2 linked regions of the Syntrophobotulus glycolicus DSM 8271 genome follow. The protein of the gene in region 2 interacts with the protein of the main gene of each other region in a pairwise test. Links are inferred from orthologs where the notes say so. Each region holds a gene or a part of one and is shown on either strand. Other genes may lie near its edges.

What was found.
Region 1: the proteins of rplL (region 2) and SGLY_RS08665 interact in binary tests that used the Escherichia coli proteins (3 or more experiments, as listed by UniProt). The link is inferred for Syntrophobotulus glycolicus DSM 8271 from one-to-one orthologs.

What each region holds. Positions count from the first base shown.
Region 1 is NC_015172.1:1,765,426-1,770,237, reverse strand. Bases 1-3,996 are described here. They hold SGLY_RS08665 (DNA polymerase III subunit alpha), read right to left. Parts: upstream 3,675-3,996; coding sequence 201-3,674; downstream 1-200. Other genes in these bases: SGLY_RS18150 (hypothetical protein), read right to left, coding at 3,809-3,976; coaD (pantetheine-phosphate adenylyltransferase), read right to left, coding at 1-141. Outside these bases: SGLY_RS08660 (metal-dependent hydrolase), read right to left, coding at 4,322-4,812. UniProt on the Escherichia coli protein: DNA polymerase III is a complex, multichain enzyme responsible for most of the replicative synthesis in bacteria. This DNA polymerase also exhibits 3' to 5' exonuclease activity. The alpha chain is the DNA polymerase catalytic subunit.
Region 2 is NC_015172.1:379,239-394,859, reverse strand. What follows is about bases 1-2,980. They hold rplL (50S ribosomal protein L7/L12), read right to left. Parts: upstream 1,691-2,980; coding sequence 1,310-1,690; downstream 1-1,309. Other genes in these bases: rplA (50S ribosomal protein L1), read right to left, coding at 2,484-2,980; rplJ (50S ribosomal protein L10), read right to left, coding at 1,751-2,275; rpoB (DNA-directed RNA polymerase subunit beta), read right to left, coding at 1-940. Also shown: more of rplA, read right to left, coding at 2,981-3,179; rplK (50S ribosomal protein L11), read right to left, coding at 3,248-3,673; transcription termination/antitermination protein NusG, read right to left, coding at 3,726-4,253; preprotein translocase subunit SecE, read right to left, coding at 4,289-4,528; rpmG (50S ribosomal protein L33), read right to left, coding at 4,570-4,719; SGLY_RS01975 (YitT family protein), read right to left, coding at 4,824-5,684; SGLY_RS01970 ([Fe-Fe] hydrogenase large subunit C-terminal domain-containing protein), read right to left, coding at 5,881-7,800; SGLY_RS16930 (class I SAM-dependent methyltransferase), read left to right, coding at 8,330-9,802; SGLY_RS18030 (hypothetical protein), read right to left, coding at 9,775-9,945; SGLY_RS01960 (hypothetical protein), read right to left, coding at 9,948-10,349; SGLY_RS01955 (heavy metal translocating P-type ATPase), read right to left, coding at 10,368-12,446; SGLY_RS01950 (DUF6110 family protein), read right to left, coding at 12,470-12,712; SGLY_RS01945 (DUF3006 domain-containing protein), read left to right, coding at 12,956-13,162; SGLY_RS01940 (ComEC/Rec2 family competence protein), read left to right, coding at 13,173-14,372; SGLY_RS17350 (helix-turn-helix domain-containing protein), read right to left, coding at 14,687-15,364; SGLY_RS01930 (hypothetical protein), read left to right, coding at 15,495-15,621. UniProt on the Escherichia coli protein: The binding site for several of the GTPase factors involved in protein synthesis (IF-2, EF-Tu, EF-G and RF3). Is thus essential for accurate translation.

The sequences.
Region 1 (4,812 bases), 1.4 Mb from region 2 along the record:
TAAAGAAAACAGGGTTTCTTTATTGCTGTTTGCGGCTACTCCAATAATGATTTTATCAAAAAGCTGAGCCGCTCTGTGTAAAATGTCCATATGTCCAAGGGTTACCGGATCAAAGGTTCCTGGATAAACAGCGATGCGCACAAATTTTCTCCTCCAAAAAATTTTTGATTGATCAGAGCAACGATAATACTAAATTTGCTTCATTGCCATTTTACATTGTTTTGTCCCAGAAGTGCAGTAATATTTTGGCAAAAAGCATGAGATTTCTCGGCCCGATATTCTTGGCTTAATTTAAATGATTTTTTGCTGTCCGCAAAATATACACATACGGGGATTTTTCCAGAATGGTTTTCCAGTAATTTCAAAATCCTGCCGAGCAGTTCCTTGTCTTCACGATTTAATTTTAAAAAAAGCCTTCCATGCTTTGTGTCCACCCTGTCATAACCTGAGTTCTCCTCTTTTTCCCCTCTTGCATTTGTTTCAGGCCCCTGGTTAAACTCATTTAATTCGTTAATTTTTTCGGCAAAGATCTTCTTCTCATCTTCATTAAGATAATATCTGCCCTTAACAATGACAATATTGTCATTGTGCAAATTTGATCCTTCCGCAAAAACTCTGGGGAAAACCAGGACTTCGATGGTCCCCGAAAGATCTTCAAGAAGAAAAGTGGCCATCATCTCGCCTCTTTTTGTTATTGTCTGTCTATAAGACGTAATTATTCCGCATAAGATCACTTTTTTTTCTTCTAAGCCTTCCAGACAGGTCGCAATATCGGAACTAATCAGGTCTTTATATTGCGTTTCAATTGACGATAAAGGATGATTAGTCAGATATAAACCCAGGTATTCTTTCTCCAGCTTGGAGATATCTCCTTGAGAAACTTCGTCTAATTGAGGCATTGCAAAGTCTTCTTCCAGCTTCTCATCAAGATCGAAAAGGGACATTTGCCCCGACTCCCGGTCTCTCTGCCTGTTTTGAGCCAAATCAAGCATCCTCTCAAGCACAGTCAAAGCCTGTGCTCTTGAACAAAGCGATTGGAACGCCCCTGCCTTAATCAGGCTTTCCATCACTCTTTTGTTGACCATTCTGGAATCCATCCGGCTGATAAAATCATAAAGCGAACGAAAGGGCCCGTTTTTCCTTTCCTCAATGATCTTTTCAACGACCTGGGCGCCAACATTGCGGACAGCTCCCAGACCGAAGCGGATGGCCCTGCCCTCAATGGCAAAATCATTATAACTGAACTGGACATCGGGGGGCAAAATCGTGATGCCATTGTTTTGGGCTTCATGAATATAAAAAGAAACTTTATCGGAAACACCGATGACCGAGCTTAAAAGAGATGCGGCAAACTCCAAAGGGAAATTGGCTTTCAAATAAGCTGTCTGGTAAGAAATCAAGGCATAGGCCGTCGCGTGGCCTTTATTGAACCCGTATTCGGCGAATTTAGCCATAAGATCAAATATTTCTTCGGCCTCATTCTTTTTAAGGCCAAGGCGTATGGCACCGGGGACAATTACCTCGCCGTGATCATCCTGAAGTCCATGAACAAAATTCTGGCGTTCTTCATCCATAATATCGCGGTTTTTCTTCCCCATTGCCCTGCGCAGCAAATCCGCCCGGCCCAGAGAGTATCCGCCCAAATCCCTGGCGATCTGCATTACTTGTTCCTGATAAACGATAATTCCATAAGTAGCCTGTAAGATTTTTTCTAATTTAGGATGAAGATAGCTGAGCTTGCCGCTTTGCTTACGCTTAATAAATTCCGGTATTTGTTCCATGGGACCGGGCCGGTAAAGGGCCAAGACGGCAATAATATCCTCAAAACAGCTTGGTTTCAGCTCCTTGAGAATAGCTTTCATACCGCCGCTTTCCAGCTGAAAGACACCGGAGCTCTTGCCTTCAGAGAGCATTTGATAAGTTTTCAGATCGTCTAATGGCAATTTGTTGAGATCGATTGTTTTTCCCTGCGTCTCTTGAATTCTGGTCAGAGTTTGGCTGATGATCGTCAGGTTACGTAACCCCAGAAAGTCCATTTTTAACAAGCCGATATCCTCAACTGTCTTCATCGGAAATTGGGTCATGGGAAATCCTTCCGCTGTTCTTTGCAAAGGCAAATAGTTGGTCAACGGTTCTCTGGCGATCACGACCCCTGCGGCATGGGTAGACGCATGTCTGGGCATCCCTTCAAGTCCCTGGGAAATTTCCAGAAGCCGTTTGATTTCTTCTTCCTCGCTAACCATTCTGATCAGATCAGGAGAAACGGTCAACGCCCTTTCCAGAGTCATCCCCAGTTCATTGGGAACGGCTTTAGCCACCTTGTCCACTTTGCTGAGCGGGATATTCAGGACCCTGCCAACATCCCTGATCGCGCCTTTGGCCCCCATAGTTCCAAAGGTGATGATTTGACAGACTTTATCCGCACCATATTTTTGTGTGACATATTTAATGACTTTATCTCTGCCTTCAGGATCAAAATCTATATCGATATCAGGCATGGTTATTCTTTCAGGATTTAAAAACCGTTCAAAGAGCAGATCATGCCTGAGTGGTTCAATATCGGTAATTCCTAATAAATAAGCGACCATACTGGCGGCTGCCGATCCTCTCCCCGGTCCTACCGTTACGCCATTTTCTCTCGCGTACCGGCAAAAATCAGCCACAATTAAAAAATAGCCGGAGTAACCTGTTTTGGTGATGACATTCAGCTCATATTCCAGGCGTCCTTTTTCTCTTTCACCTGCCTGGGGATAGCGCTGGGGGAAGATCTGCGCGCATTGCTCCCGCAGGTATTGATCCAGTGTAAATCCTTCGGGAACCTGATAATCGGGTAAAAAATTTGTCCCGAAGGCAAAATCAACATTGCACCTGGCTGCTATTTCCTCGGTTATTTCCAAAACCTCAGGATGCTCTCCGAAAAGCAGATTCATTTCGGAATGAGCTTTCAAATAGAATTCCTGCCCTTCAAAGCTCATTCTGGTCTGATCGTTTAATGTTTTACCGGTCTGAATACATAATAGGACATCCTGCAGGAAGGAATCAGCTTTTTCGACATAGTGCACATCGTTGGTCGCTACGATGGGGATTCCGGTCATCCGGGAAATCTTCAGCATTTCAGTATTGACCTTTTGCTGATCTCTTAAGCCATGGTCCTGAATCTCCAGAAAGAAATTGCCCTTACCGAATATATCCAGATACTCCAAGGCCGTTTCCCGGGCTTTTTCCAGGTTATCCTCCAAAATCAGCTCGGATATTTCACCAGCCAGACAAGCGCTGAGCGCAATTAGCCCCTTGCTGTTTTCCCTGAGGAATTTTTTATCTGTCCTCGGTTTATAATAAAATCCTTCAATATGGGCATTTGAGACTATTTTTACAAGATTGCGGTAGCCTTCCATATTTTCGGCAAGCAAAACAAGATGATAATTCTTATCATCCCGGCCCGCATTTTTTTCGGTCAATTTTCCCGGGGCCACATAAACCTCACAGCCAATGATCGGTTTAATCCCTTGTTTTTTACAGGCCTTGTAAAAGTCTATTACCCCGTACATTACACCATGGTCCGTAATGGCCAAAGCGGGCATACCCAATTCCCCGGCCTTTTTCACAAGCTTGTTGATCCTGGCCGCTCCGTCCAGCAGGCTGTATTCAGTATGGACATGGAGATGCGTGAACATCTGGTGTTTTCTCCCATCCGGGCTGTCATCATTTTGTCTGCTGATGTTTTGTTTTACCCAATAAAAAAGCCCTACCTATTTTTTTCATTATAACATAAGGCAGGACCTGCTGTGATGACTAAGCATACTTTGTTTTATTTTCTCTTCAAGCCGAGCTCGGAGGCGATTTCCATCTTCATTTCTTCAATGATATTAAACTGTCTGTTTCCGGCCTTTTTCAAATCTTTAGACATTCCTTTTTGCATCTGTTTCATACCTTTTTGCGTGATTTTCAGACTGTTTTTAATCTCTTTCATCTTCATGGCGGCCTCCTCCTTTTTCCATCCACTTTCTAGGATACTGAAAACGAATTGACATTACCTTCCTTGTAAGGGCATTGCGGTTTCTTTATCCCCTGGACATTCTCCAGACGGCAGCGCCCGTCAATTGAAAATGCGCACTGATTGTTGCATTCTTTTTCTCTCATTTTAAAATCACCGTCCTGACTAATATTTTAGCCAGGTTTACTAAAAATTATCCTCAATAAGATTTAGAATTTCCTTATAAAAAAGATCTTTCCCGATTTCTTTTTTTATTCCCTGTAGGAAAAAAGAATGCCTTGGCAGGGCATTCTTCCATAACTTAACAACAAAATTTTTGCTTAATGTTTAAATTTGCAGGCTTTGCCCGGGTTCCAGAATAACGCCTTTCGTCTTCGGAACTTTACTTTCAAGTGCTGAAACAAAAGCTTCAGGATTTTGCCTGATGACAGGGAAAGTATTGTAATGCATGGGGACCACATATTTTGCTTGGAGCATTTCCGCCGCGAGCACCGCATCGTCCGGACCCATCCCAAAATTATCCCCGATCGGCAACATCGCTGCCTCTAATGCGCAAAAGTTTTTTATCAATTGCAGATCACTGAACAATCCGGTGTCTCCGGCGTGATATACCCACAACCCGTCCATATTGATCAGAAAACCGCAGGCCAGGCCACCATACCAAAAAGTTCCGTCTCCTTTCGGTATGCCTGATCCATGCAAAGCGGGCGTAAGCTTTACCGTTCCGAATCCAAATGGATATTTCCCTCCAATATGCATGGAGTGGATGTTTTTTACCCCGTTCTTCTTCGCAAAATTTGCCAGCTCAAAATTAGAAA
Region 2 (15,621 bases):
CAATATCATCCCGGTGTCCTTCTCCCTTCATGATTTCCAGAAGACGGGCAACCGCCGCAATGACATCACCTTTGGTCAGATTACGAACATGACTTTCCACATCCATGTTCAGTTTTTTATTTAGTTTATAACGACCGACTTTAGCCAAGTCATATCGTTTAGGGTCAAAGAATAAAGATTCTAAAAGAGATCTTGCACTATCAACCGTAGGCGGTTCGCCCGGACGCAGCCTCTTATATATTTCAACAAGGGCCTCCTCTGTCGATTCTGTATTATCCCTTTCCAACGTCACTTTGATATTCTCGTCTTCCTCAAACACTTCCACGATCTGAGAATTGGTTGTATAGCCCAAAGCTCTGATCAACACCGTAGCAGGAAGCTTACGCGTCCTGTCCACTCTCACAAAAATATTATCATTAATGTCTGATTCAAATTCAAGCCATGCACCCCTGTTCGGGATAATCGTCGCACCATATAGTGTCTTTCCGCTGGCATCCTTTGTTTCGGAGTAGTATACCCCCGGAGACCGCACAAGCTGACTGACGATAACCCTTTCTGCACCATTAATAATGAATGTGCCTTTTTCGGTCATCAAGGGAAAGTCTCCCATGAAAACTTCCTGTTCTTTAACCTCGCCTGTTTCTTTATTCATCAGACGAACTTTCACACGTAAAGGAGCCGCAAAGGTTACATCTCTTTCCTTGCATTCCTCAACCTCATATTTAGGCTCACCAAGGCTATAATCAATAAATTCTAATACGAGATTTCCTGTAAAATCCTGAATAGGGGAAATGTCATGAAACATTTCTCGCAATCCCTCGTCCAAAAACCACTTATAGGAATTCTGCTGAAGTTCAATAAGATTAGGCATGTCTAGAACTTCTCGTAGCCTGGAATAACTCCAACGTTCACGGGTACCAACTTTAACTGGATAAACCATTTCCTGCTCACCCTTCCAGCGTTTTTTCCCAGCAAGTTATATATTTAGAAGTGACTAATTAAACTCACGCGGAGAAAGCAGATATCAAGACAACCAAAAGCAAGGCTTCTAACCAAAACCTCGCTTCTTCGTCTATGGAACTACCTCAAAAAAATGAGATACAAACTTCCACCATATTATCTCCCAACAATCAAGGATATGTAGATATCTAGCTATAAGACATTTACTAATATTATCAAAACATTGATTGATTGTCAAGGAAAATTTTAAGTTTTTCAGTAAAATAAACACAAGGTGAATTGCAAAATCAAAAAAATAAAAAAGATGCTTTTCCGTTTTTCGAAAAAGCATCTTAAAATATAAGATAAATTACTTTACTTCGACAGTAGCGCCGGCCTCAGTAAGCTTAGCCTTAATTGCTTCCGCTTCGTCTTTAGCGACCTTTTCTTTAACAGGTTTTGGTGCATTGTCAACAAGGTCTTTCGCTTCCTTGAGTCCGAGACCGGTAACTTCCCGAACAACTTTGATGACATTGATCTTGGCCGCACCCGCACTAGCCAGGATAACATCGAATTCCGTTTTTTCTTCAGCAGCAGGAGCAGCCCCGCCGGCAGCAGGAGCAGCGGCTACAACAGCGGCAGGAGCAGCTGCGGTAACACCAAATTCTTCTTCGAAAGCTTTTACTAATTCAGCAAGTTCCAACACGGTTAAGCCTTTCACGGCTTCTAAAATTTCAGCAGTTTTAGACATTTTAAAAATCCTCCTTAAAATAATACCAACATATTGGTATGAATAAAATAATGAATTTTTCTAAGCTTGAGATTCTTTCACCTTACGCACTTCTTCCAATGCATAAACCATTTTGCGAATCGGACCCTGAAGGACATTGACAAGGCCAGAGATAGGAGCCTGCATTCCTGCAAGTACCTGGGCAAGAAGAACCTCTCTGGAAGGAAGAGCAGCCAAGTCTTTAATCTTATCCGCCCCAACGACCTGTCCTTCAACCACACCAGCCTTAATCTGAAGCTCTTTATTTTTCTTCCCGAACTCTATCAGGATCTTGGCCGGAGCAACAGGATCAGCAGAGAAGGCTACCGCAGTCAAACCTTTAAGATAAGGGTCGAGGCCCTGCAAGCCAATTTCATCCGCTGCTCTACGTACCATTGTATTTTTAAGAACACGGTATTCTATACCTGCCTGACGCAGCTCGACTCTAAGTTTAGTCACTTGTGACACTGTCATTCCCCTATAGTCAGCAAGCACTACACCTGATGATTCCTGTAACTTTTCTTTAATCTCGTCAACGATCTTTTGTTTTTCCTCATAATTCGGCATCTAACGCACCTCCTTCCAACCGGTAATCAAAAAACCTCCGCTTTCATGCAGAGGTTTGTCAATGTCATAATCAGAGCAATATCAAAAGACTTCTAATCAAAACAAAGCACCACCTCGGCAGGACATTAAGCTAAATGAAGCACCTACTGTCTTAAGCGGAAATATTTTATTGTCACCTGGTCTATTTTAAACCCTGAAAGCGCTTAAATCAAGCAAGAACTTTCAAAGGGTTAATTTTCACGCCCGGTCCCATCGTGGAAGATACCGTTACACTTCTGACATACTGTCCTTTAGCGGCAGCAGGTTTAGCCCTTGCAATAATATCGGCGATGACCTTATAGTTATCCAACAATTGATCTTCACTAAAAGAAACCTTACCGATAGGAGCATGGACAATACCGGCTTTGTCGGCACGATATTCGATTTTACCCGCTTTGATTTCTTTCACTGCTTTCTCAACATCCACAGCTACCGTCCCAGTCTTTGGATTGGGCATCAGTCCTTTAGGACCAAGCAGCCGGCCAAGTCTACCTACCAACCCCATCATATCGGGGGTAGCGACAGCAACATCGAATCCGAACCAACCCTGCTGGATCTTTTCAATCATATCTTCGGCTCCAACAAATTCCGCCCCTGCAGCTTCCGCTTCTTTGGCTTTCTCCCCCTTAGCAAAAACCAAAACTGTCTGGCTTTTACCTGTTCCATGAGGAAGCACCACGGCTCCACGAATCTGTTGGTCAGCATGACGGGTATCAATACCTAATTTAAACGCAATCTCTACCGTTTCATCAAATTTAGCTTTAGCATTCTTTTTCACCGTCGTTAGAGCTTCTTTTGGTTCAAATAAAGCCTGACTGTCATAAGTCTTGACTGCATCCTGATAATTCTTGCCTCTTTTCGGCATAATCATTTACCTCCTCGTGGTTAAGCGGGATCTAACCCTCCCACATTTTTTGCCCCTTTGGACAAAAACTAATCTTTGATTTCGATTCCCATGCTGCGCGCGGTTCCCTCAACCATACGCATTGCCGCTTCGACACTGGCCGCATTCAAATCGGGCATCTTCAGTTCTGCAATTTCCCTGACCTTATCCCTGCCGACCTTAGCAACTTTGTTCGTATTGGGCTGGGCAGATCCGGAATTAATATTGGCCGCTTTCTTTAACAGAACCGAGGCCGGCGGAGTCTTTGTAATAAAACTGAAAGAACGGTCTTCATAAACAGTAATCTCCACAGGAATGATCAACCCTGCCTGATCTTTCGTTCTTTCATTATACTCTTTACAGAAAGCCATGATATTAACACCATGCTGGCCGAGTGCCGGTCCAACCGGAGGTGCCGGGTTTGCTTTACCTGCATTGATCGCTAATTTCACTAAACCTACAACCTTTTTTGCCACTTCTTACACCTCCTTATCTTGGTAATGCCGTCTTGGACTTCATCATTTATATTCAGTCAAGTTTTTGAACTTGCCCAAACTCCAGTTCTACAGGTGTCTCTCTTCCAAACATGGAAACAGAAACCCTGACTTTGGCTTTTTCCTCCAAGATTTCTTGAATCACACCTATTGTGTCTTTAAACGGACCTGAAATAACTTTGACTGACTGTCCCACATTGACGTCAATCTTATGGCGTACCTTCTCCAAGCCCATTTGACGCAGGATATTGGCTACCTCGTGCTCCAACAAAGGAAGAGGTTTGCTTCCGCTCCCAACAAACCCGGTTACTCCCGGAGTATTGCGAACAACATACCAAGAATCATCAGTCATATCCATTTCCACAAGAACATACCCAGGAAAAACTTTGCGTTTGGAAATTTTCTTTTTCCCGTTTTTCACTTCTATCTCATCTTCCATGGGGACGAGTACTCTAAATATCTTGTCTTCCATGTTCATGGATTCAACACGTTTTTCCAGATTCGTCTTAACCTTGTTCTCATAGCCGGAATAAGTATGAATAACATACCAGTTCTTAGACATTGTCCGAAGGCCCCCTCAATATAATCCAGCAGCTTTTATTTCAGAATACTGGTCAGAGAAAAAGTAAGCATACTGTCAACGATCCAAATAAGCACAGCAAATATACCTACAGTAACAAAAACCACGCCTGTATACACCATCATTTGCTTACGAGTAGGCCAGTGCACCTTTTTCAGTTCATTCCAGACTTCACGAAAAAACACTGTTCTTGCCTTGAACTTATTCGTAAAATTACTGATAAAGCCTGTGGATTCTGTCTTTTTTGCCACTGCCATTCAATCACATCCTTATTACAGATAAACAAAACGCAAAACAATTATTTGGTTTCTTTATGAGTGGTATGAGTCTGACAGAATTTGCAGTATTTTTTGATTTCTATACGATCCGGATCATTTTTCTTATTCTTTATTGTCTGATAGTTTCTGTTCTTGCATTCCGTACAAGCCAAAGTAATCGCAACACGCATTTATGAACACCTCCCCAGCAATAGCTTGACTACTATTTTTGCTAGTCGCACAGACTAATTTAACACAAATTCAAATCCTTTGTCAAGAAAGACTGAAGCATAAATTAGTGAATTGCCTTTTTCTTTAATTGTCCCCCCACGACTTCATGCACATCACTTATTGTCACAAATGCATTTTCATCGATTTCATCAATAATCGACTTCAGTTTAGAAATTTCCAATCGGGTAACGACTGAATACAGGATCCCTTTCAGCTGACCCGTATATGCTCCTCTTCCCTCAATAAAAGTTACTCCCCTCCCTAAACGGGCCAGGAGAACCTCCGCTATTTCTTCGGTTTTTTCGGATACGATCATCACGGCCTTCGATTCTTCCAAGCCTTCAATTGTGATATCGATAACTTTGTAAGCGACAAAATAAGCAATCAGAGAGTACATGGCTCTATCCCAGCCGAATACCAACCCCGCACTGCTTAAAATGACGATGTTAATAATCATGACGATCTCGCCAACCGAAAAACTCGTTTTTTTGGAAGCTACGATCGCTACAATTTCCGTTCCATCCATTGATCCTCCATAGCGTACAACCAGACCTACTCCCATCCCCAGAATAAAACCGCCAAACACTGTTGCCAGCAAAGTATCTTGAGTCAACTGCGGTACTGGATGAAGCACAGTAACTGCTATAGCCAGAACGGTAATTGAAAACAAAGTAGAAAAAGCAAACGTCTTGCCAATTTGCGTATATCCAAAAATCAAAAAAGGAATATTAAGGAAAAATAGGAAAATCCCCAAAGGAAGATCGCTCAAGAAACTGGCCATAATAGAAATCCCCGTTATCCCACCGTCTATTATGGCATTAGGGACTAAAAAAATTTCCAGACCAACCCCGGCAAGAGATGCCCCTAAAAAAAGAAAACTATATCTCTTTATAATTTTAAACAGCTTTTTTTTATTTTTTGTCATTCTATCACTCTTCATATCTTTATATAATCAATTTTACAGCGTGAATACACTTTGTTTTTTCACTTACTCAATGCCCACAGATAAATTATAACAGAAAAATTTATGATTTTAAAATTCCAGCTGTAAGAAAGTGAAAAAGAGAACATAGCAAACGATTTCCAAATCATAGCTATGTTCCCCTTTGAACCGCTAAAGCTTAACTGAACTGGTTATTCTCGACCATGGTTTCTACCGCCGCCAAAATACTCTGCCCGGTAGAAGTGATTTGTTCACCTGATTTCAAAGCATCAGAAATTTGATTGCTGACATCATTCATCTGTTTCCCTAGTTCTACCGCGACATCAGAGATCTCCTTAAGAAGCAGAAGCATGATTTCTTCATCATTTATCGTAGACTTGACAACCTGTCCCGATTGTTCCGCCAGCTTTTGTACCTCTTCAGCCACAACTGCGAAACCCCTGCCATGCTCACCGGCGCGTGCTGCTTCAATAGCCGCATTCAGAGAAAGCAGATTGGTCTGATTTGCGATATCGACAATCTGCTTGGACGCATCGACAAAGCTCTTCAGTTTATCGTTCATCTGATCAATTCTTTCCTTAAGTGCGGAAGCTGTCCTGACGGTTTCTTCAGCTCGGTTCGTAATCCCTGTTAGTGTTCTGGTGCTTTCTTCATTCGCTGTTCCGAGTTCTGTCAAAGAGTCCTTGATGATATTAACATTTTCTTTCAGTTCGTTGGCTTTGTTTAAGCGCTCATTGCTTAGATGCTCAATCTCCTCCAACATGGCATTGGTCTCATTATTCTTTACCGTCTCCGCAAGAACCTTGTTTCTTGTATAGTCCATACAGTTCTCAACAATATTTATCCCGTTAAACACATCTACAACCAGATCATAACAGGTATTACATCCACATGCGGTACAATTAATATTACATGCTGCCTCATCATTTTTATACATTGATTTAAAAATCTGTTCTGCTTCGCTATCTGAAGGGATTCTCTTCGCAGGCACTGCTCCATCCTTGTCATACTCCCGGACAAAATCGTCCAGTTTCAGTTCTTTATCAAACTTTTCACCAATCCAGCGGAACTTTTTGGTTAAACGCCCCTTTGTATTCTTATCAATGGTTTCAGTCTTCATTTGATTAAACTTATGGTCGATATCATCAATCATTTTACGATCGGCACATGCCGCAGACCCAATATTACATCCCTGAGAACAGTTAAGGATGTCCACAACCAGAGGCACAGGCTTTTGGTTGTGGATCCGCTCCTGATAATGGTCTAAATACTCATAGGCAATTTCAGTTCCTTCTATTTGTTTAACCCAGGCATGATCAATCACCGCTTCTATATTCTCTTTCAGGCCACCCGGCCTGCTGTATAAGAAGCCAAGGGACAAATCAATAAAATCAAAATCCTTATCTTCAAAGCTGTTCATCGCCAGCCCATTGTCTTTCATGTATTTTTCAATATTTTTATATGTAACATTATAGGATATGATCCCATTCGTTTTTTCCATTTCATTTTTCTTCGCTATGCAAGGCGAGAGAAACGCAATACTTGAAGAGATCTTTTTATATTTTCTTAAATAGATTGCCGTACACATCATTGGACTGTGAATAGGCGAAAGATAATTTAACAGCCCCGGTTTATACTTTTCCACATATCCGACGATGGCGGGACAAGGCTGGGCGATAACTGAGGTCAGCTTTTTTTCTTTAATCGCTTTTAAATAAGCCCAGGTCGTTATATCCGCCCCAAACGAAACATCATAAATATATTCAACTCCCCTGGCCTTCAGAAAGCCAAATATTTTTTTATAATCCTCAAAATTCGTACGTACTGCGGGTGCTGAGATAACAGTTATTTTTTTACCGTTCTTTAAATCGGCAAAGAAGGCTTCCGTATCATCGTAGAACTCTCTTGCTTCATGATCACAAACTTCAATACATTCACCGCAATTGATGCATAGCTCGGCTTGAACCTTGACTTTAATCTTCCCCTCCTCGTCAGCATAAGCAACATTGGCATCCACCGGGCAATGCCTTATACACTTATTACATCCCTGACATTTTTCTTCGTGAGTATTGACCAAGTCCGTTAATCTTTCTCCCATTGTTTTTTCTCCTTTGTTCATATTCTTTATTTTATTTCGTTATTACATCTTATTTTTAATTTAAAATTAGTTTAAATTTATCATGAAGGAGATTAATCATTTCCATTGGGAAGCTTTTGTCAGAATTGTTTTATAGTTATTTAATTATAAAACCTAAATAGCAAAAAATCACCTATTTACTTATTTTTTCTAAAAATTTATCGAAAATATTTTCGAAAATTATAAAATTATTGAAGAGATTTTCCGGCATATCATTTTGGTTATCACGCTGTTTCACCCCCGCTCATCATAAAAGAATCTATCCAGCTATCTAAAAATGCTCCAAGACTGGTACTTTATTCCCATAAATTGATTTATCCTTTTGATCAATTGATTTTTTTCTCTCTCTTCTCAACATATTGTCATCAAAACGCTAATAAAAATAATTGTATTTGACAAATAAGAAAAAAATACAATATTGGAAACAAAAGGAGGATATTGGCGCAAAATTGGAGAATTATTAATAAAATGATCTATGGGGGGGATTTAGATGGACCCTGTTTACCAAGTTCTGACGGATAAACTAAAACAATTGAAAGTTTCAGGAATTGTCATCAACCCTTGGCTGGCTGTACATAGTTCAAAGTGTTTTACTCCTCATGTTCTCGAATTTCTCAGAATTGAAGCGGACAATCTAGCCGGCCTGATTCTCTCGGATGCCCAGAAAATGCAATACTTTAATTACTTGCCTAATCCCGCTAATTTCCCTAAAGCAGCTCTATGTGAAACTTTTATGTCAACCGCAGTATTCATTGCCCATGAGAAAACGGGCGACCTGTTTGTGGATGAAGATATTGCCAGAGAAGCCATTCTCAGAGTCATTGGTTACTGCAATACTCACGGCATAAGCAACCTTCTTCATTTATATCAGATCACCACAATCTATGACAATCTTAATGCTCTGGTCTATTACAACGGTATCCCTGAACAAATATTTATCAGCGGAGACTGGCATCGCCCCTGGGCAAAACATTTCCTAAATGATGATCTGAAAATGGGTGTATTCACCGGTTTGATGGAGGTCGTCGACCAGAATGGAGAGCGCTGTGTCCAAATCACGCCAAAAGGAACGGAAAACCTTCAGCTCATCCGTCAGATGCTGGAAGCAGCCGGTTATTTTGCTGAACGGATGTCTTTGCAACATATTTCCCAGTTTAACAGGTTAGAGGAATACGAAAAACTTGCGGAAGAAATCTTTCCTGAATTCATGCAATTAAGAAAACGGTTAATTGATTTTACGGGAATAAGGGCGGGAATGAAAGTTCTGGAATTGGGCAGTGGTACAGGACTTCTTACCTTTGAGGCTGGATTGGCGGATCGGATAGGCTTGAATGGGAAACTGGTCTGTATTGATCCTTCCGCAAAGATGATTAACCGGGCAAGGGCCAAACTTGAGGCCGAAGAAAAAAATTGGGTGGAGCTTGGTGTTGGGGTCGCCGAAGAGCTTCCTTTTGAAGATGATCGTTTTGACGCTGTTATCGGTTGTGCTTTTTTACATTTTACCAATCGCGAAACCGCTCTTAGAGAAATGCGCAGAGTAACCCGCTCCGGAGGAATCATTGGCTCTTTCCACCCCTTAGCCTGTGCGTTCAATAGCTTCCCGTTTTTCTCCGAATGGTTTGCCCGAATATTTGAATTAGCCTCTAAACGCCGGGAGCAGCCTAAAAACTTCCTGTTCGGCCCAGAAGAATGTCTTGCGTCTTTCACAGAGACTGGGCTCATTAAGATCGAGCATCAGGAGCCTTTTTCTCCCATGGTCTTTCGAGACCCGGACAAAGTAATCAAACATATTATTCATGGTCTTGGACTGTACCAAGAGGAATTGGCCAATCTTCCGTGGAAAGCCCGTGAAGAGATTATGAACGGGTTAAAAGAACGGGGTATATCGATTTGCCGGAAGTATTCGGAAGAAGAACGTATTATTTATCAGCCGGTTCAGTTTATCAAAGGGATTGTGCCATAAGCCGATGCTATCATCAGCAGAACATCTATAAAAAAGCCTGCAAAACTTAACTGTTTGCAGGTTTTTTCAGCTAAAAATTTTCCATCAGGTAAACTGCATATTTCAAGAATATCTTCCATTACAGCAGTAATGGTGACTAACACGTTCAAGCTCTCTCATTGTCCTCTTCGTCTTCATCGTGTGAACTTATGTAATGCTTGAGCGCACCGACTATTTCCACTACCGTATTGACAAAAGATACACCGCTGACAGCTCTTTCATTCAGGGCGGCAGCTGTCTCAGCGAGATTGGTACCCAGACAATTGAGCGTCGTACCAATTGCATTGACCTGCTCCTGCGTTGATTTGGCAAGATTGCTGGTGTTTTTAATCGCCTCAGGCAAAAATTCCGCCGACTTGGTCAGTGAATCGGAGTTTTTCTCTATGAGCGTCCTGGTGCTTTTGACCAAAATATTGATATTCTTCAAGGTCATGGCGGCATAAATTCCTACCACAGTGACTACGATAACAATCATCAATAAAAGAAAATCAGCAATGGAAACATACATTTTTTACACCTTGAACTCTCATTTTATTAATTTTCGCGAACTGTTCAGACTTACCCCCAAGGTAGACAGATTATGCAGCAATGCCCCTGTTCCCGGTGTTGTTACGCCCGTTAAGCCCAGAGCCAGGATAAATGTATTGAAGGACATGATAAAGGTATAATTATCTTTAATCTTCTTCATGGATTTTCGGCTTAATTCCCGCAAATACACCAAGTCATCCAGTTTGGAATCGAGCAGGATAATATCAGATACCTCTCTGGCAATGTCCGAGCTGTCTTTCATTGCTACTCCGACACTGGCCGCCGTCAAAGCGGGAGAATCATTTACGCCATCTCCGACCATAATCACCGAATGTCCGGCCTCAACCAATGAGCGAATATAGTCGGCCTTGTCTTCCGGCAATACCTGTGCCCGATATTCATCAAGCTTCAGACCGGCAGCAACTGCCTCCGCCGCTTGATGGCTGTCTCCTGTCAGCATGATTATTTTTTTTACGCCCAAGCCTTTAAGTCGGTGAACTACTTCCTTGGCTTCCGGACGCAAAGGGTCATTGATGCAAAACATTCCTGCCAGCTGATTGCCAATAGCCAGATACAGGACCGAATAGGCTCCGCTTTCCTTATCGATTAAAGCCTTTTGCTCAGGTGTTGGAATAACCTTTTCATCATCAAAGATAAAATGCGCGCTTCCAATCAAAACACTTCTTCCGTTTAAGCGTGAAGAAATCCCATGTGCTACCACATATTCCACTTCAGAGTGTTCCTCCTGGTGACAAAGTCCTTCCTCCGTCGCCTGACGTACAACCGCCCGAGCCATACTGTGCGGGAAATGTTCTTCCAGGCAGGCTGCTGTTTTTAAAACATTTTCTCTTGTCTGCCCGGCAAAAGGAATAACTTTCTCTACCTTTGGCTCGGCAACAGTCAGGGTTCCCGTTTTATCGAAAACAATCGTGTCCGCATTGGCAAAAGCTTCAAGGAACTTTCCCCCTTTAACCATGATTCGGTGCCTGGACGCTTCGCTCATCGCCGAAAGAATGGCCAGCGGGGTTGAAAGCTTGATGGCACACGAATAATCTACCAGCAAAATGGAGATCGCCTTGATCGGATTTCTGGTCAGAAGATAAATCAGACCGGAGGCCAGGAAACTGTATTTGACAATTGAGTCCGCCAACTTTTCCGTACGGCTTTGCAATCCTGCTTTCAGATGTTCTGAATTCTCAACCATGTTGAGAATTTTATGAATACGGGTCTCCTTATCAACAGCGTCCGCGCGGATCACAATAGAACCTTCCTCTACAAGAGTTCCATTGTAAACCATATTGCCTTCCTTCCGTTGAATTGGCAGCGCTTCACCGGTCATCGCAGCCTGGTTGATCATCGCTTCTCCACTGATGATTTGTCCGTCGACAGGAATCATCCCACCGGTACGAACCACCACATGATCCCCTGCCATAAGCAAGGACATGGGAATAAGCATTTCCGCCCCATCTTTTTCAACCCAGACCTTATCGATATGGATAGCCAAACTGGTCGCCAGATTATCCTTATATTTCTTCTTCGTCCAATCTTCCAGCAACTCGCTAATTGACAGCAAAAACATAATAGATCCGGCCGTACCATAGGAACGACGTCCGATAGTCACTCCGATCGCCGCCGCATCCAGAACGGCTACATCTATTTTCTGTTTAATCAACAGGCTTTCTAACCCTTTAAGGATAAATTTAGAGGAATCGATGATTCGTAAGACATTACTGATGGGAGCAGGGATAATATAATGTTTAAGTAAAAACCGCCTGACGATGTGCAAGAGTCCTTTTTTAAAGTCGGCATTCCGTTTTTGGACCATCACATACTCTTCCCCCAGATCGGGTAAAGAATCCCGTTTGAGAGCCGTTACCGCATCCAGAATTCCGGCACGTGCATCCCCCTCATATTCGAGCAGAATACTCCCCGTACTGGAGGTTGCTACAGCCTTGTTTACTCCCGCCAGCAACTTTAAATAGACCTCGATCTTTTCCCCCTCTTCCTGTGAAAAAGCGAACTTACCGCTATTTAAGCGCAGACGTCCAGGAAGTTCGTGGGCAATTTTATAGCGCATAGTTCCCCCTTAGTCCGAAACAATTATTCCGATGCCAGGTCTGCATCTTTAGCTTTCACGCGGATTTCACTGACGAGATCCTCGGCTTCCTCCTTGATGGACAGTGCGGCAGCCTGAACTTCATCCTTAAACCGGAGTCCCTTGGCCAGGGTCTTTACCCCAATTTTTCTGGCTTTTTTGCTCTTGAGAAACTTCAACGCCACTAAAGAAGCAACTGCACCACCCGTAAAAAACACCAAATTCTTTTTGTCTACATTGATTTTCATTATATTTTCCTCTCTTTCCTAAATAATGCTATTTAACAAAATGGTAACATATCTTTTTTCCTATTAAAAGAAAATAATTTTGAAAAATGAATTAATTTGTAAAACAAAGGGGTTTAGACCATTCCGGGGAAATGACGAACTGCTTGCATCTGTATTTGTTTTGTTTCGTCTTCTAAAGGATTAAGGAGAAATATAGAGAATTAACAAGTATAAAATCATTAATAATCGAAAATGAGGTGAAATATGTACATCATTGATCGTTTTGAAGGTGAATGGGCGGTTATAACGACAAATGACCGCAAAACCTTTCATCTTCCGAAGGCCCTTTTCCCCGCAGCCAAGGAAGGTGATGTTATTCAGATTAAAGTGATTGTTGATCAGGCCGCCACAGTTCAGCGCAAAGATCGCGCTAAAAAACTCTTTGATCATTTTTTTGATGAGGAAGAATAGGAAGGAAAAAATGGATTTTTTTAATAAAAACCCTTGGCTATTCTGGGTATTATTATTTGTGCTGCCGCCAGTGGGTTTATTTTTTATGTTCAGGACAAAAAAGTTCAATAAACCTCTGCAAGCCGCCCTAACCGTTGCCTTTGGCTTTCTCTTTCTCGTCCAGTTAAGCGTTGCCTTCGGTGATACATCTCCGAGTGCAAGCACACCAACTGCCGCCTCCCCTTCGAGCGCGCCCGCAGCCCAAGCAGCAGGGTCTTTAAGCGTTCATTTCATTGACGTTGGCCAGGCAGATTCCACTCTGGTTCAATCCCCTTCCAGCGTAATTCTGATTGACGGCGGTAACAACGAGGACGGTCCTAAGGTCGTTGCCTATCTTAAAGCCCAAGGAGTCACCGAGTTAGCAGCGATTATCGCTACTCACCCTCACGAGGATCATATTGGCGGGCTGGATACTGTAATCAAGGCTTTTCCGCCTAGGGTTGTTTACCTGCCGAACGCGACTACTACAACACAGACTTTTAATGACTTTATATCCGCAGTCTCTGCATCCGGGGCAAAACGCGTAGAGGCTAAAGCCGGTACACGACTTGATGTCTCTGGAATAACCGGAACCTTTCTTGCTCCAACCGGTTCGAATTATGATGATCTAAATCATTACAGTGCCGTACTAAAAATCACTTACCATAATACTTCGTTTTTATTTACCGGAGATGCCGAATCAAATTCCGAGAATGAAATGCTGAAAAATGGGAACCTGCAAGCAACTGTCCTAAAGGTCGGCCACCACGGAAGTGACTCTTCTACCACACCGGCATTTTTGAAGGCCGTTTCTCCCAAATATGCAGCAATATCCTGTGGAAAAGATAACAGTTACGGACACCCCCATGACGCCACATTAAACGCGTTGTCCGATGCCGGTATTGAGGTTTTCCGTACTGATCTGTCAGGAACGATTGTCGCAACCAGTGATGGAAAAACGATTACTTTCGACAAAAAAGCTTCTCCCGTAAAAGAAAACGCTCCTCCAGCCCCGGTTGCAAAGACTCCAAGCAGCAACAAATCAGATGTAACGGTATATGTCACTGATACCGGACATCAATACCATCGCGACGGTTGCCGGCATCTGTCCAAAAGCAAAATAGAAACCACTCTTTCTAAAGCGAAATCATCCGGATACGGCCCTTGTTCTATTTGTAAGCCTCCTCAGTGATTTAAAAAATTAAAAAACCTTCAGAATACATTCTCTGAAGGTTTTAACTTTCTTTGGTTGCGGGGGCCAGCAACAAGCTGTGTTTAAATTTATAATCCCTCGCGTAGCGTAAGCCTACTATTTAATTCTTTTCCTATTTATAATAACGTCACTGTGGGTGGCAATAAATAGACAATGCCCCGCGCACTTTAAAACAAAAAAGCAGAACCCCGGCCATTTACGAACCGGGTTTCTGCTTATCAAGATTTCTATGATTATCGACACCCCACTATAATATATGTCTTGCCCGGAGAAGTGTGACAAGCACCTCGGTGCTATTTTTTCTCCTGCCACTTATAGACTATCCCGCCATTATCGCTACATGCCTTAATCAGATCACCCAACTTCTCTGTTACTTCCCCAACTCTTACATCTTCAGGACAGCCTAATACGCCAATAAACTTAATTCCATTTGTTTCTTTGAAAATACCACTTAATAAATTTTCTGCATAATATTCTAATCGTTTCTTTACTGTCTCAACAGTGGGGGCAGTAGCACCGGCGCCGTCAAGGAATATGAAAAAATAGGCATCCTCTACCCTCTTAGCTTTGCAATACATCACAAACTGTGTCATTTCCCCAATGTGGACTTTCCTATCTCCCGTAGATGAGTGTTCTATTATAACAAGCTTGTTTTTTTGTTCGTCGGTAAACACAAGGTCGGGAGAATAACGATCGATAGAATCACTCCTAAACTTCTCTATTCTTTTCATACCTTCAATTTTGAAATTAGCCTTAAAGGTAGCATCCTTTCCTCGTTTATTCACAAGCAATTCGCCAACCTCTATGTCTAGATAAGTACAAAGCTTATCAAGGAGATCCTGCGGGTAGTGTTTCGTATCATTATTGTACATCCTACGCACAGTTTCAAACCTGTATTCTATGTCACCTGCCACTTTACGAATAGACAATCCTTTTTTATCTATGATTTCTTTTAGCTTTGATTTGACCATGATATCACCTCAAATCAATTATAAATATACTCTAAAAAAGTGTCAATATCCTATTGACTCCATTAAGGAGTCATGTTAATATGTGCTTACCGACACTAATCAAGAGGCAAACATAAAGGAGGATATAAATATGTATTACAAAATCACTGTTGATAACGGGCATTTCCCGCTGGTCCGAGATTGCTCCACAGCACATGAAGCATTTGGATGTATCGAGGAACTCTCAACCGGATTACTTCACAATCTGCCCTTTGACA